DNA from 3 places in the Pseudomonas sp. TE21435 genome. Region 1 is predicted to be linked to each of the others. Evidence: predicted binding sites of a transcription regulator. Region 1 holds the regulator's gene; each other region holds the start of a gene.
The links. Region 1 encodes sigma-54, which starts transcription at its own class of promoters, with help from an activator protein. Its sites were predicted from a motif close to ANTGGCATNNANNTTGCTNT; they were not measured.
Positions count from the first base shown of each region.

Region 2: the regulator sigma-54 is predicted to act here: its motif matches at 2,282-2,301, upstream of nirB (nitrite reductase large subunit NirB).
Region 3: the regulator sigma-54 is predicted to act here: its motif matches at 2,482-2,501, upstream of glnA (type I glutamate--ammonia ligase).

Region 1 is NZ_JBWBQZ010000001.1:5,225,007-5,230,135, reverse strand. Features, by position in the region: gene lptC (LPS export ABC transporter periplasmic protein LptC) at 1-392, shown strand, start outside; gene lptA (lipopolysaccharide transport periplasmic protein LptA) at 379-903, shown strand; gene lptB (LPS export ABC transporter ATP-binding protein) at 904-1,629, shown strand; gene ACZ9C1_RS23690 (RNA polymerase factor sigma-54) at 1,804-3,300, shown strand; gene hpf (ribosome hibernation-promoting factor, HPF/YfiA family) at 3,379-3,687, shown strand; gene ptsN (PTS IIA-like nitrogen regulatory protein PtsN) at 3,700-4,164, shown strand; gene rapZ (RNase adapter RapZ) at 4,167-5,021, shown strand; gene ACZ9C1_RS23670 (HPr family phosphocarrier protein) at 5,041-5,129, shown strand, end outside.
Region 2 is NZ_JBWBQZ010000001.1:5,383,453-5,388,581, reverse strand. Features, by position in the region: gene ACZ9C1_RS24405 (molybdopterin-dependent oxidoreductase) at 1-2,124, shown strand, start outside; gene nirB (nitrite reductase large subunit NirB) at 2,432-4,984, shown strand; gene nirD (nitrite reductase small subunit NirD) at 4,984-5,129, shown strand, end outside.
Region 3 is NZ_JBWBQZ010000001.1:3,686,735-3,691,863, forward strand. Features, by position in the region: gene typA (translational GTPase TypA) at 1-641, opposite strand, end outside; gene thiI (tRNA uracil 4-sulfurtransferase ThiI) at 769-2,223, opposite strand; gene glnA (type I glutamate--ammonia ligase) at 2,599-4,005, shown strand; gene aroQ (gamma subclass chorismate mutase AroQ) at 4,151-4,693, shown strand; gene glnL (nitrogen regulation protein NR(II)) at 4,949-5,129, shown strand, end outside.

The DNA.
Region 1 (5,129 bases):
GCAAGCTGCAGTACGAAATGACCGCCGCCAAGGTCGAGCACCTCAAGGCCAGCGAGGTTACCCTGGTGACCACGCCCGACCTGCACATGTACCGTGGTACCGAATACCCCTGGCATGTGCAGAGCAAACGCGCCGAGGTCAACCCGGACGGCACCGAGGTGGAGTTGATCGACGAGGTGCGCGTGGCGCGCACCGACGAGAAGCAACGCGAAACCATCATCACCAGCACACGCATGACCGTGTTCCCGCAGAAGCAATATGCGCAGACCGAGCAAGCCGTTAGAATCGACGGCGCCGGTGGCACGACTACGGGCAAAGGAATGAAAGCGTATTTGAAAGAAGGCAGGATGGACCTGCTCTCTAACGTAAGAGGACAGTATGAGGCTCGTTAAAACCATCCCCCTTCTGCTCAGCCTGGGCGTAGCACTGGGAAGCGCGAGCGCCTTCGCCCTGCCGAACGACCGTGACCAGCCGATCCGCATCCAGGCGGACAACGCCCACCTGGACGACAAGCAGGGCGTCGCCACCTACACGGGCGACGTGATCATCACCCAGGGCTCGATGATGATCAAAGGCAACACCGTGACCATGACCCGCGCCGCCAACGGCGATATCGATGTGGTCACCTCGGTGGGCAACCTGGCCTACTTCGAGCAGCAGCAGAGTGCCGCCAAGCCCGACAAGATGAAAGGCTGGGCCGTGACCATCCAGTACCAGGCGCAGAAAGACGTGGTGATCCTCACCGACCGCGCCAAGGTCGAGAACGAAGGCAACACCACCGAAGGCGAGAAGATCGTCTACAACACCAAGACCCAGGTGGCTACCGCCGGGCGCGGTGGCAACGTGACTGCACCGCGTCAGCGTATCGACATGGTCATTCAACCGAAGAAAAAGGCCGAGTAAATGGCAACCCTCAAAGCCCAGCACCTGGCCAAGAGCTACAAGGGCAGGCAAGTCGTGCGCGACGTCAGCCTGTCCATCGACAGCGGCCAGATCGTCGGCCTGCTCGGCCCCAACGGCGCCGGCAAGACCACCTGTTTCTACATGATCGTCGGCCTGGTCCAGGCCGACCAGGGCCGTGTGCTGATCGACAGCCTCGATGTCAGCCACCAGCCGATGCACGGGCGCGCCCAGGCCGGTATCGGCTACCTGCCGCAGGAAGCGTCGATCTTCCGTAAACTGTCGGTGGCCGACAACATCATGGCCATCCTCGAGACCCGCAAGGACCTCGATCGCGAAGGCCGCCGCAAGGAACTGGAAAGCCTGCTGCAGGAGTTCCACATCAGCCATATCCGCGACAATCTGGGCATGAGCCTGTCCGGTGGCGAACGTCGCCGGGTCGAGATCGCCCGCGCCCTGGCCACCGCACCCAAGTTCATCCTGCTGGACGAACCGTTCGCCGGTGTCGACCCGATTTCCGTCGGCGACATCAAGCAGATCATCCACCACCTCAAGAACAAAGGCATCGGCGTACTGATCACCGACCACAACGTTCGCGAGACCCTGGACATCTGCGAGACGGCCTACATCGTCAACGATGGCCAACTGATCGCCGAAGGCGATGCCGAGACCATCCTGGCCAACCAGTTGGTCAAGGAAGTTTACCTGGGGCACGAGTTCCGACTCTGACCACAGGCCTGCCCGGAGCACTGGCGAATGCGCCTGATCGGGGCTTAAGTTGTTACAGTGCTCTAGGCAAACGCTGCAATTTCAGGCATATAACTTGCTTAAAGTCGGCGCCCAAGCGCCCTACGTGTAGTGGATGGCGCATGCGCGCCGGCAACAAGGTATTAAGCCCCAGCCATGAAACCATCGCTCGTCCTAAAAATGGGCCAGCAACTGACGATGACACCTCAGTTGCAACAGGCCATCCGCCTGCTTCAGCTCTCCACCCTGGACCTCCAGCAGGAAATCCAGGAAGCGCTGGAGTCCAACCCGATGCTCGAACGTCAGGAAGACGGCGAGGACTTCGACAACAGCGACCCCATGGCGGACAACGCCGAGAACAAGCCGACCGCCGAAGCCCAGGACAACAGTTTCCAGGAAACCTCCAGCAGTATCACGGAAAACCTGGAGGACGGCGAATGGGCCGAGCGGATCCCCAACGAATTGCCGGTCGACACTGCCTGGGAAGACATCTACCAGACCAGCGCCAGCAGCCTGCCGAGCAACGATGACGACGAATGGGACTTCACCACCCGTACGTCGGTGGGCGAGAGCCTGCAAAGCCACCTGCTGTGGCAGCTCAACCTGGCGCCGATGTCCGACACCGACCGGCTGATCGCCGTCACCCTGATCGACAGCATCAACGCCCAGGGCTACCTGGAAGACACCCTCGAAGAAATCTGCGCCGGTTTCGACCCGGAGCTGGACATCGAGCTGGACGAGGTCGAGGCGGTGCTGCACCGCATCCAGCAGTTCGAGCCGGCCGGCATTGGCGCCCGCACCCTCGGCGAATGCCTGCTGCTGCAACTGCGCCAGCTGCCGGCCTCGACACCCTGGATGAGCGAGGCACAGCGCCTGGTCACCGACTTCATCGACCTGCTCGGCAGCCGCGACTACAGCCAGCTGATGCGCCGGATGAAGCTCAAGGAAGACGAACTGCGCCAGATCATCGAACTGGTACAGAGCCTCAACCCGCGCCCGGGCTCGCAGATCGAGTCCAGTGAACCCGAATACGTCGTGCCCGACGTCATCGTGCGCAAGGACAGCGAGCGCTGGCTGGTCGAGCTCAACCAGGAGGCAGTGCCGAAGCTGCGCGTCAATCCGCAGTACGCCGGCTTCGTCCGGCGCGCCGACACCAGCGCCGACAACACCTTCATGCGCAATCAGCTGCAGGAAGCGCGGTGGTTCATCAAGAGCCTGCAGAGCCGCAACGAGACGCTGATGAAAGTGGCGACGCAGATTGTCGAGCACCAGCGTGGCTTCCTCGACCATGGCGACGAGGCCATGAAGCCGCTGGTCCTGCATGACATCGCCGAGGCGGTGGGCATGCACGAATCGACGATTTCCCGGGTGACCACGCAGAAATACATGCACACCCCGCGCGGCATCTACGAACTGAAATACTTTTTCTCGAGCCACGTGAGCACCGCCGAGGGCGGCGAATGCTCGTCCACGGCAATCCGCGCGATCATCAAGAAACTGGTGGCTGCGGAAAATCAGAAAAAGCCATTGAGTGACAGCAAGATCGCTGGTTTACTGGAGGCACAAGGCATCCAGGTAGCCCGTCGCACCGTCGCCAAGTATCGCGAGTCGTTGGGGATTGCCCCTTCGAGCGAGCGCAAGCGGCTGATGTAGCCCCCGGATGTGCCACAGCGTTTCAGTGGCAGGTGCAACACCTGCCTCTTTATGCACGGGCAACAAAGGAGAAGCTGTATGCAAGTCAACATCAGTGGACAGCATGTAGAAGTCACCCAACCACTGCGCGATTACGTGCTCGAGAAGCTCGCCCGGGTGGAGGGTCATTTCGACAAGATCACCAACGTGACGGTGATCATGAAAGTCGAGAAGCTTCAGCAGAAGATCGAAGCCACGCTCCAGATTCCCGGCGGTGAGGTGGTTGCAAACGCCGAACACCAAGACATGTATGCAGCGATCGACGCCCTGGCCGACAAGCTCGACCGCCAACTGAAAAAACACAAGGAAAAACAGCAAAGCCTGCTGCAAGGCGCAGCCGCCCGCTGATCCCCCTCATCCATGATCCGACTTGAAACCATCCTGACCCCCGGCCGTTCCCTCGTGAACGTGCCGGGCGGCAGTAAGAAGCGCGCCCTGGAAAAGGTCGCCAACCTGATCGCCGAGCAAGTACCCGAGCTGGAGATGCAAGACGTCTTCGACAGCCTGTGGGCTCGCGAAAAACTGGGCTCCACCGGTTTTGGCAATGGTATCGCCATACCCCATTGCCGCCTGGCAGGTTGCAGCGCGCCTGTCAGCGCCCTGCTGCATCTGGACGCCCCCATTGATTACGATGCCATCGATGGCGCCCCGGTCGACCTGCTGTTTGTCCTGCTGGTCCCGGAAGCCGCCACCGACGCGCACCTAGAACTGCTGCGCCAGATCGCCAGCATGCTTGATCGCAAGGAGGTCCGCGATAACCTGCGTGCCGCCGATAGCAGCGAGACCCTCTACCAGGTCGTCCTGGACGTACAAAACGAGCACTGAACATGCGCCTGATCATCGTCAGCGGTCGCTCCGGCTCCGGTAAGAGCACCGCCCTCGACGTGCTGGAAGACAACGGCTATTACTGCATCGACAACCTGCCCGCCGGGCTGTTGCCGCAGCTGGCTGAAAACGCCTTGATCAACACAGAGCTGTTGCAACCCAAGGTTGCGGTCTCGATCGATGCACGCAACCTGCCCAGCCATCTGTCACGCTTCCCTCAGTTGCTGGAAGAGGCACGCTCCCGGCATATTCAGTGCGACGTGCTGTATCTGGATGCCGACGAAGACACACTGCTCAAGCGTTTTTCGGAAACCCGCCGCCGCCATCCACTGACCAACGACAGCCGTTCGCTGGCTGAGGCAATCCGGGTGGAGAGCGAGCTGCTTGGGCCGATCGCCGACCTTGCCGACCTGAAGATCGATACCACCAACCTGAACCTGTACCAGTTGCGTGACTCGATCAAGCTGCGCCTGCTCAACCAGCCCGAGCCCGGCACTGCGTTTCTCGTCGAGTCATTCGGTTTCAAGCGTGGCATGCCGGTGGATGCCGACCTGGTGTTCGACGTGCGCTGCCTGCCCAACCCGTACTGGAAGCCGGAACTTCGCGAACATTCCGGCCTCGAACAGCCGGTGATCGACTACCTGGCCGCGCAGCCGGACGTCGAGGAGATGTTCCAGGACATTTCCAGCTACCTGCTCAAATGGCTGCCGCGCTTCGCAGCCAGCAACCGCGCCTATGTCACCATCGCCATCGGCTGTACCGGCGGCCACCACCGCTCGGTATACATTACCGAACGGCTTGGCCAACTGCTCCAGCAATCCCTGAAAAACGTCCAGGTCCGCCACCGCGACCTCTAGCCACAGGATCCGCCCCACGATGCCCGCCCGCGAAATCACCATCATCAACAAGCTGGGCCTGCATGCGCGGGCGGCCGCCAAGTTCGTCGGCGTCGCCGGGCGTTTCCC
Region 2 (5,129 bases), 160 kb from region 1:
GTCGAGATCCACCCCGACGACGCCCGGCGCCTGGGTATCGCGGACAAGGACCAGGTGGCGATCCGCTCGCGCCGCGGCCAGGCCGTGCTGCCGGCGCGACTCAGCGAGCGGGTGCTGTCGGGCAACTGTTTCGCCCCGTTTCACTGGAACGATCTGTACGGCGAGCAACTGGCAATCAACGCGGTGACCTGCGACGCGGTGGACCCGACTTCGCTGCAGCCGGCCCTCAAGCACTGTGCCGTGGCCCTGGAACGGGTTGCCGGCGAGCGCATCGCCACCCTTGAACTGACGCTTCCCCCGGACCCCATCGCCATGCCCACCGCCACCCTGTCCCGCCTGCTCGGCCTAGAGACGTTGCCGGCTCCGATCCTGGCCGAGCAAGAACGCCATTACCTGCAAGGTTTCCTGCTCGGCCTGAGCCAGGCCCGCACCGAAAACATGCCTTGCCTGCCGCCCGATGCGCCCCTGGCGCCGGAGCGACGCCTGTTCGTCAACGGCCTGCTGGCCGGCCTGTTCGCCCGGCCCGCGCCGGCGTCGCAAGCAGCGCTCGAAAGCCCTCGTCACCACGTGCTGTGGGCCTCGCAGACCGGCAATGGCGAGCACCTCGCCGAACGCTGCGCCCAGCACCTGCGCGACGCGGGGCTGGTGGTCGCACTCAGTTGCATGGAGGAGGTGCGCCCATCCCAACTGCGAGGCGCCGCCAGCCTGCTGCTGATCGCCAGCACCTTCGGCGACGGCGATGCGCCGGACAGCGGCGCCCCGTTCTGGCGAGCCCTGCAGGACGAAGAAGGCGCCAGCTGTGCCACGCTGCCCTACGCCGTGCTGGCCCTGGGGGATTCGAGCTACGACCAGTTCTGCGGCTTCGGTCGCAAGCTCGACCAACGCCTGGCCGAGCTGGGGGCCCGGCGTCTGCTGGCCCGGGTCGACTGCGAGCCGGATTGCGAAGCGGCCTTCGGCGCCTGGCTCGATGCCCTGCTGCCCAAGCTTGGCAGTACCCCGACGGCTACCACCACCGCGTCGGCCACCGCCCGCGGCAAACACCAGCCCTGGCCTGCCACCTTGCGGGAGAACCGCCTCCTCAGCGGCCCGGATTCAACCAAGGAGACTCGCCAACTGGTCTTCGACCTGTCCGGCAGCGACCTGCGCTATCAACCCGGCGATGCCCTGGGCGTATGGCCGCGCAATTGCCCGGGCCTGGTCGACGAGCTGCTGATGCTGATGCAGCTGGACGGCCAGGCCGAGATCGAACTCGAGGGCCATGCCCCAATGCCCCTGCGAACCGCGCTTGAGCGGCACCTGGACATCACCCAGGTCAGCCGCCAGCAACTCGAAGTCTTCAGCCAGCACGCCAGCGGCCTGCAACGCCTGCTGCTGCCGGCATGCAAGGACGAACTCAAGGAATGGCTGTGGGGCCGCCAGTTGGCCGACGTGCTGCGCGAGTACCCCCAGGCCATGCCGCTGGGCAATTGGTTGTCGCTGCTGAAACCCTTGCAGCCGCGCCTGTACTCGATCAGCTCCAGCCCCCGGGCTCATCCCGGCCAGGTACACCTGACCGTCTCCATCGTGCGCCATGGCCAGCGCAAGGGCGTCTGTTCGAGCTTCCTCGCGGACCGGGCAGCGGCGCTGGAGGTGGGGGTATTTGCGCAGCCATCGAAACATTTCCACCTGCCCGAGGACGACGGGGTGCCTATCGTCATGATCGGCCCCGGTACCGGTATCGCCCCCTTCCGCGCCTTCCTCGAAGAACGCGAACTACGTGGGGCCCCAGGGCGCAACTGGCTGTTCTTCGGCGAACAGCATGCCGCCTGCGATTTCTACTACCGCGAACAATTGCAGGCCTGGGAGGCTTGCGGGCATGTGCGCCTGAGCACGGCGTTCTCCCGTGACCAGGTGGAAAAAGTCTATGTGCAGCATCGCCTGCTGGAACACGGCGCCGAGCTGTGGCAATGGCTGCAAGCGGGTGCCCATGTGTATGTGTGTGGCGATGCCCGGCATATGGCCCGGGATGTGGACACGGCCTTGCGCCAGCTCGTGGCGGAGCATGGCGGCCTGGACGAGACCACTGCTGCGGCGTATGTCGAGGGGTTGGGGCGGGACAAGCGCTACCTGCGGGATGTGTATTGATGCACCACGGTGGTGAGGCTTGCACCTTTGTTGTGCCCCGAACGGCCTCATCGCCGGCAAGCCGGCTACCACAAGGGTACGCCGCAAACGGGCCCGCAGCCCTGTGGGAGCCGGCTTTCCGGCGGTGAGTCCCGTGAAGGCTACCGATAAGTGGCCGCTTGGCACACTCCCTGCTTTTCAACGAAGTACAACAGCCCCTCGATCAACGGCGATCGTCCAGGGGACTGACACTGATGAGTACAGGCAAAGGCGCCTGGAGCTTCGGCTCCAGGCGCCTTTTTCGTTTTTCCGTGATCGAGGATCGGCTATGCAGGCAACAGCGAACGAAGCACAACGAGCGCGACTGGTCATCGTCGGCAACGGCATGGTCGGCCATCACTGCGTCGAGCAGCTGATCGAACGCGGTGCCAGCGCGCGCTTCGAGCTGCACGTGTTCGCCGAGGAGCGCCAGCGCGCCTACGACCGGGTGCACCTCTCGGAATACTTCACCGGCAGTTGCGCCGAAACCCTGGCCCTGTGCGACCGCGACTACTATGCGAGCAACGGCGTGCACCTGCACCTGGGCGAGGCGGTAGTGGATATTGATCGCGAACGCCAGGAAGTGATCACCGCCGAAGGCCGCCTCGGCTACGAACAGTTGATCCTGGCCACCGGCTCCTATCCGTTCGTGCCGCCCATCGAAGGGTCCAGCGGCAATGCGCGCCTGGTCTATCGCACCCTCGAAGACCTCGATGCGATCCGCGCCGCCGCCGGCAGCGCCCGCCGCGGCGTGGTGGTCGGCGGCGGCCTGCTCGGCCTCGAGGCCGCCAACGCCCTCAAGTCGCTAGGCCTGCAAGCGCATGTGGTGGAGTTCGCGCCGCGGCTGATGCCAGTCCAGTTGGATAGCGAGGGCGGCGCGGCGCTCAAGGCGCGCATCGAGGCGCTGGGCGTAGGCGTGCACCTGGCCCGCGCCACCCAGTCGATCAGCACAGGCGAACACTACCGCTACCGCATGAATTTCGACGGCGGCGAACACCTGGAAACCGACCTGATCGTGTTCTCCGCCGGCATCCGTCCGCAGGATGCCCTGGGCCGAACCTGCGGCCTTACAATCGCCCCCCGCGGCGGCGTGGTGATCGACGGTCAGTGCCGCTCCAGCGACCCGCGCATCTTCGCCATCGGCGAATGCGCTTCGTGGAGCGGCAGCGCGTTCGGCCTGGTCGCCCCGGGATACGCCATGGCACGTAACCTGGCAGCCCTGTTGATGGGCGAGTCGGCAAGCGAGTTCAGCGGCGCCGACATGTCGACCAAGCTCAAGCTGCTGGGTGTGGATGTTGGCTCCATCGGCGATGCCCAGGGCGTCACGCCGGGGGCGCGCAGCTATCGCTTCATCGACGAAGCCACGGCCTCCTACCGGCGCCTGGTGGTCGATGCCAGCGGCAAGCGTGTGCTTGGCGCGGTGCTGGTCGGCGACAACAGCTACTACGACACCCTGCTGCAATACGCCCAGAACGGCATCAAGCTACCGGCCGACCCGGCCGCGCTGATTCTGCCCCAAGGCTGCGGCGCGCCGGCGCTGGGCGCCGATGCCTTGCCCGACAGCGCGACCATCTGCTCGTGCCACAACGTCAGCAAGAGCGCGGTGTGCGCCGCCATCGACAGTGGCTGCGGCGACCTCGCCGCCGTCAAGGCATGCACCAAGGCCGCCAGCGGTTGCGGCGGTTGCGCGGCGCTGCTCAAGCACGTGTTCGAGCACGAACTGAGCGCCCGCGGCGTGACCGTCGACAAGAGCCTGTGCGAACACTTCGCCTACACCCGCCAGGAGCTCTACGGGCTGGTGCGGGTTGAAGGCATCCGCACCTTCAACGAGCTGCTCGAACGCCATGGCAAAGGCCAGGTGGGTTGCGCCATCTGCAAGCCGGCGGTGGGCAACATCCTCGCCTCGTGCTGGAACCAGCCGATCATGGACCCGGCGCTGGTACCGCTGCAGGACACCAACGACACCTTCATGGCCAACATGCAGAAGAACGGCACCTACTCGGTGGTGCCGCGCATCCCCGGCGGCGAGATCACCCCGGAAAAACTGATCGTGATCGGCCAGGTGGCAAAGAAGTACGACCTCTATACCAAGATCACCGGCGGCCAGCGCATCGACCTGTTCGGTGCCCAGTTGCACGAACTGCCGCTGATCTGGGGCGAGCTGATCGCCGCCGGCTTCGAGACCGGGCACGCCTACGGCAAGTCGACGCGCACGGTGAAATCTTGCGTCGGCAGCACCTGGTGCCGCTATGGCGTGCAGGACAGCGTGGCCATGGCGCTGCGCCTGGAGGACCGCTACAAGGGCCTGCGCGCGCCGCACAAGCTCAAGTTCGCGGTGTCTGGCTGCACCCGCGAATGCGCCGAGGCGCAAAGCAAGGACATTGGCGTGATCGCCACCGACAAGGGCTGGAATCTCTACGTGTGCGGCAATGGCGGCATGCGCCCACGCCACGCCGAACTGTTCGCCACCGACTTGGACGACGAGACCTTGGTGCGCCTGATCGACCGCGTGCTGATGTTCTACATCCGCACCGCCGACAAACTGCAGCGCACCTCGGTGTGGCGCGAGGGCCTCGAGGGCGGGCTCGACTACCTCAAACAGGTGGTAATCGACGACAGCCTGGGCCTGGCCCGCGAACTCGAGACGCAGATGCAGCAGGTGGTCGACCGTTACGAATGCGAATGGGCCAACGCCTTGGGCGATCCGGAAAAGCTCAAGCGCTTCCGCACCTTCGTCAATGACCAACGCGGCGATCCCGATGTGCACTTCGTGCGCGAGCGTGGCCAACGCCGGCCGGCGGCGCCCCCGCAGTTGATTCCCACCCATGAGGAGGCAATGTGATGAACCTGTCCAACACGGCTGTAGCAAGTGAAACCCGCTGGCAGGCGGTGTGCCAGGCCAGCGACCTGGTCGCCGACTCCGGGGTGGTGGTGTGGCACGAGGGCGAGCAGGTGGCGTTGTTCTACGTGCCGGGACAAGGGCGGGA
Region 3 (5,129 bases), 1.5 Mb from region 1:
TAGTCCAGTGCCGAGATCTGCATCTGGAACGAACCTTCACGGTCAACGTCCGGCGCCGGTACGTTGTCGACGATCGACTGGTACAGGGCGGTCATGTCTTCGCCCATGGCGGTGTGGTCGAGACCTGCGATGCCGTTCAGGGCCGAGGCGTAGACGACTTTGAAGTCCAGCTGTTCGTCGGTGGCACCGAGGTTGTCGAACAGGTCGAAGATCTGGTCCAGAACCCAGTCAGGACGCGCGCCTGGACGGTCGACCTTGTTGATCACGACGATTGGCTTCAGGCCAGCTTCGAAGGCCTTCTTGGTCACGAAGCGGGTTTGCGGCATCGGGCCGTCCTGGGCGTCGACCAGCAGCAGCACCGAGTCGACCATCGACATTACACGCTCAACCTCGCCACCGAAGTCGGCGTGGCCGGGGGTGTCGACGATGTTGATGTGGTAGCCGTTCCAGTTGATGGCGGTGTTTTTCGCCAGAATGGTAATGCCGCGCTCTTTTTCCTGGTCGTTGGAGTCCATGACGCGCTCGTCGTTGAGCTCGTTACGCTCCAGGGTGCCGGACTGGCGCAGGAGTTTGTCGACCAGGGTGGTTTTACCATGGTCAACGTGGGCGATGATGGCGATGTTACGCAGATTTTCGATCACAACTGTATCTCGATCAGAGGATTCGGTTGCCGCCAGTGTAGGCGGCCAATATGTACGGTTTACGGCTCAGCGGGCCCGATGGTCGGGAGGGCGATGGCGGATGCTGCCGCCATACAGCCCTGGCGTCTTATGTCGGACGATAAACACGCACATTGGCATGTCCCTCACTGAGCAGGTGGTGTGCGTGCAGACGGCTCATCACACCCTTGTCGCAATACAGCAAGTACTGGCGCGTGGGGTCCAGCTGCTTGAACTTGCTGTTGATGGCGTAGAACGGCATGGCCTGGACTTCGATGCCTTCCAGCACCAGAGGTTCGTCTTCCTGGGCGTCGGGGTGACGAATGTCGATGACGATCTGGCCTGGCAGTGCCTCGGCCACTTCCTCGATTTCGATGTCCTTGCCCAGCTCGTCGATCACATGGTCGATGGAGATGAACTTGGCGCGCTCCAGGGCGCGCTCCAGCACGGCCATGTCGAACTGCTTTTCTTCGTGCTCCATGCGGTGACGCTTGGCATGGGTAGTCGGGTTCACCGAGATCACGCCGCAATACTCGGGCATATGCTTGGCGAAGTCGGCGGTGCCGATCTCGGTGGCCTGGTCGATGATGTCCTGCTTGTGGCTGGCCAGCAGCGGGCGCAGCACCAGCTTGTCGGTGGCCGAGTCGATGATCGACAGGTTCGGCAAGGTCTGGCTCGACACCTGGGAGATCGCCTCGCCGGTGACCAGCGCGTCGATCTGCAGACGGTCGGCCATGTGCGCGGCGCCGCGCAGCATCATGCGCTTGAGGGTGACGCCCATGTAGCTGTTGTCGACCTTGTTGAGGATCTCGCCGACCACTTCCTCGAACGGCACGCTGATGAACAGTACACGCTGGCTGCTGCCGTACTTCTTCCACAGGTAGTGGGCCACTTCCATCACGCCCAGCTCGTGGGCACGGCCACCGAGGTTGAAGAAGCAGAAATGGGTCATCAGTCCGCGGCGCATCATCTGGTAGGCCGCGACGGTGGAGTCGAAGCCACCGGACATCAGCACCAGGGTCTGTTCCAGTGCGCCCAGCGGGTAGCCGCCAATGCCGTTGTGCTGATTGTGAATCACGTACAGGCGCTGGTCGCGGATCTCCATGCGCACCACGACTTCTGGGGTCTTCAGGTCGATGCCGGCGGCGCCGCACTGCTGGCGCAGCTGGCTGCCGACGTAGCGGTCGACGTCCATCGAGGTGAAATCGTGGTGGCCGCCGCGCTTGCAGCGTACCGAGAAGCGCTTGCCGGCCAGCAGGTGGCCAAAGTGGTGCTTGCACTTGGCGACGATGTCGTCGAAATCGCCCAGTGCATACTCCTCGACCTGCAGGAAGTGGGTGATACCCGGCGTGCAGGTGAGGCGCTCGATCATTTCGCGCTGGAGCTTTTCGTCCTCGACGCGGGTGACCACCTCGAGATTATCCCAGACACCATCAACCGCGAGCTCGGGATCAAGGTCCTTGAGCACGTTGCGGATGTTCTTGGCGAGCTGGCGGATGAAGCGCTTGCGCACCGGCCGGCTCTTGATGGTGATTTCTGGGAAGACTTTGACGATAAGTTTCATTGGTTTAACAGCGCGCCCAGGGCCTACCGAAAATGAGGGGCGCGAATTATAGCGGAAATTGCTCAGCTTTTGACCAACTTTTGTCCAGAAGGTTGGATTTATGTTGGCTGCCCCGCGATGTAGCCCTGCACGCACAGAGCGCACCATAACAGTGCAGCAAAGTTAAAAAACGCATCACATGAGTGCACAGCAGCCATCCAGATCATCAGCAAATGCCCAGCAACGCCTCCTTTTATCGCGTGCAGGCCATTTTCGGGCACTGGCATGCAATTTGCTCCCTTGTGAGGCAGGTAAGCTTGGCCGACTATCCGCGCCCAGCGACACCCTTATTCCAGGGCAGCGGCCAACTGCGCCCTAGACCATCCGGAGGACAACATGTCGAAGTCGGTTCAACTCATCAAAGATCATGACGTCAAGTGGATTGATCTGCGTTTCACGGACACCAAGGGCATTCAGCATCACGTGACCATGCCGGCGCGCGATGGCCTGGACGAAGACTTCTTCGAAGTCGGCAAGATGTTCGACGGCTCCTCCATCGCTGGCTGGAAAGGCATCGAAGCCTCCGACATGATCCTGATGCCGGTTGACGAAACCGCCGTGCTGGACCCGTTCACCGAAGAACCGACCCTGATCATCACCTGCGACATCGTCGACCCGTCGAGCATGCAGGGCTACGATCGTGACCCGCGCGGCATCGCCAAGCGCGCCGAAGAGTACCTGAAGAGCACCGGCATCGGTGACACCGTGTTCGCAGGCCCAGAGCCTGAGTTCTTCATCTTCGACGAAGTGAAGTTCCACTCGGACATCTCCGGCTCGATGTTCAAGATCTTCTCCGAGCAAGGCTCATGGATGACCGGCGCTGACGTGGAAGGCGGCAACAAAGGCCACCGTCCGGGCGTGAAAGGCGGCTACTTCCCGGTTCCGCCGTTCGACCACGACCACGAAATCCGCACCGCCATGTGCAACGCCCTGGAAGAAATGGGCCAGACCGTCGAAGTTCACCACCACGAAGTGGCGACTGCCGGCCAGAACGAAATCGGCGTCAAGTTCAACACCCTGGTGAAGAAAGCTGACGAAGTACAGGCCCTGAAATACGTCGTGCACAACGTTGCCGACGCCTATGGCCGTACCGCCACCTTCATGCCCAAGCCTCTGTACGGCGACAACGGCTCGGGCATGCACGTGCACATGTCGATCTGGAAAGACGGCAAGAACACCTTCTCCGGCGAAGGCTATGCCGGCCTGTCCGATACCGCCCTGTACTTCATCGGCGGCATCATCAAGCACGGCAAGGCCCTGAACGGCTTCACCAACCCGTCGACCAACTCCTACAAGCGTCTGGTCCCAGGTTTCGAAGCCCCGGTAATGCTGGCCTACTCGGCGCGCAACCGTTCCGCCTCGATCCGTATTCCTTACGTCGGCAGCCCGAAAGCCCGCCGTATCGAAGCACGCTTCCCGGACCCGTCGGCCAACCCGTACCTGGCCTTCGCGGCCCTGCTGATGGCAGGCCTGGACGGTATCCAGAACAAGATCCACCCAGGCGATGCCGCCGACAAGAACCTGTACGACCTGCCGCCTGAAGAGGCCAAGGAAATCCCGCAAGTCTGTGGCAGCCTGAAGGAAGCCCTGGAAGAGCTGGACAAAGGCCGTGCGTTCCTGACCAAGGGCGGCGTGTTCTCCGACGACTTCATCGATGCCTTCATCGAGCTGAAGAGCGAAGAAGAGATCAAGGTCCGCACCTTCGTGCACCCGCTGGAGTACGAGCTGTACTACAGCTGCTGATCTGATCGGCGCCTCGCGTCGGTGACATCATTACGGCCTCCCTCGGGAGGCCGTTTCTTTTTCATACCCTCATCATCGGACAACACCTATTAGCCGCCGCAACGCCACAGGCGACACTCGAGGCTTCATTCCCAAGGAGATCGCCATGCGTGCCACCACCCTCGCCCTGACCTGCTGCATCGCCCTATCTGGTTGTGCCACCTCACCGAGCATCACGCCTACCCTGGATCAGTTGCTTGCCACCATCGATCGGCGCCTGGACCTGGCCGAAGCTGTCGCCCTGCACAAGTGGGATCACCAGCAACCCGTGCAGGCCAGCGCCCGCGAGCACCAGGTATTGGTCAGCGCACGCCAGGCCGCCGTCGCCCACCACTTGGATCCGGCACGCGTCGAGGCCTTTTTTGCCGACCAGATCGAAGCCAACAAGCTCCTGCAGTACCACCTGCTCGACACCTGGCATCGCGCCCGACAGGCGCCAGCCCTTCCACGCCGCGACCTGGCCAACGAAGTGCGCCCTGAACTGGACCTGCTGCAGGAACAGCTGCTGAGCGCCCTCGCCCGTTTTGACCAGACCCCGCCGAGCCAATGCGCCAACCACCTGGCCGACGCCCTGCAACAACGCACCCAGGACACAACGCGCCACCTCGCCCTGGTTCGTGCCAGCGCCCAGCTGTGCAAATTGCGCTGACCGCCCTATGCTCCATATTGGTGCATGACTTGGCGGTACGCCCCATCATGCAACCCAATTTGGGTCACAAGAATCGATAAACCAGGGCTTTATGGCTCGAATTCGCGCAGTTCCAGGTGTTTATCCGGAATTTCCGCTTCTTTTCGGAGCCTTGGTTTGGTTCTTGCATTTTCACTGCATCCAGCACTTTTCCGTGCGCGCCCCCGGGCCCGAGCCGTTGGGCGCCACTGTGCCAAAAGAGGTCAACGACACCTTATGACCATCAGCGATGCACAGCACCGTCTGCTTCTGGACAACCTGACCACGGCCACGCTCCTGCTCAATGCCGAACTGCGCCTGGAGTACATGAATCCAGCCGCGGAAATGCTCCTGGCTGTCAGTGGCCAGCGCAGCCATGGCCAGTTCATCAGCGAGCTGTTCACCGAATCGGCCGAGG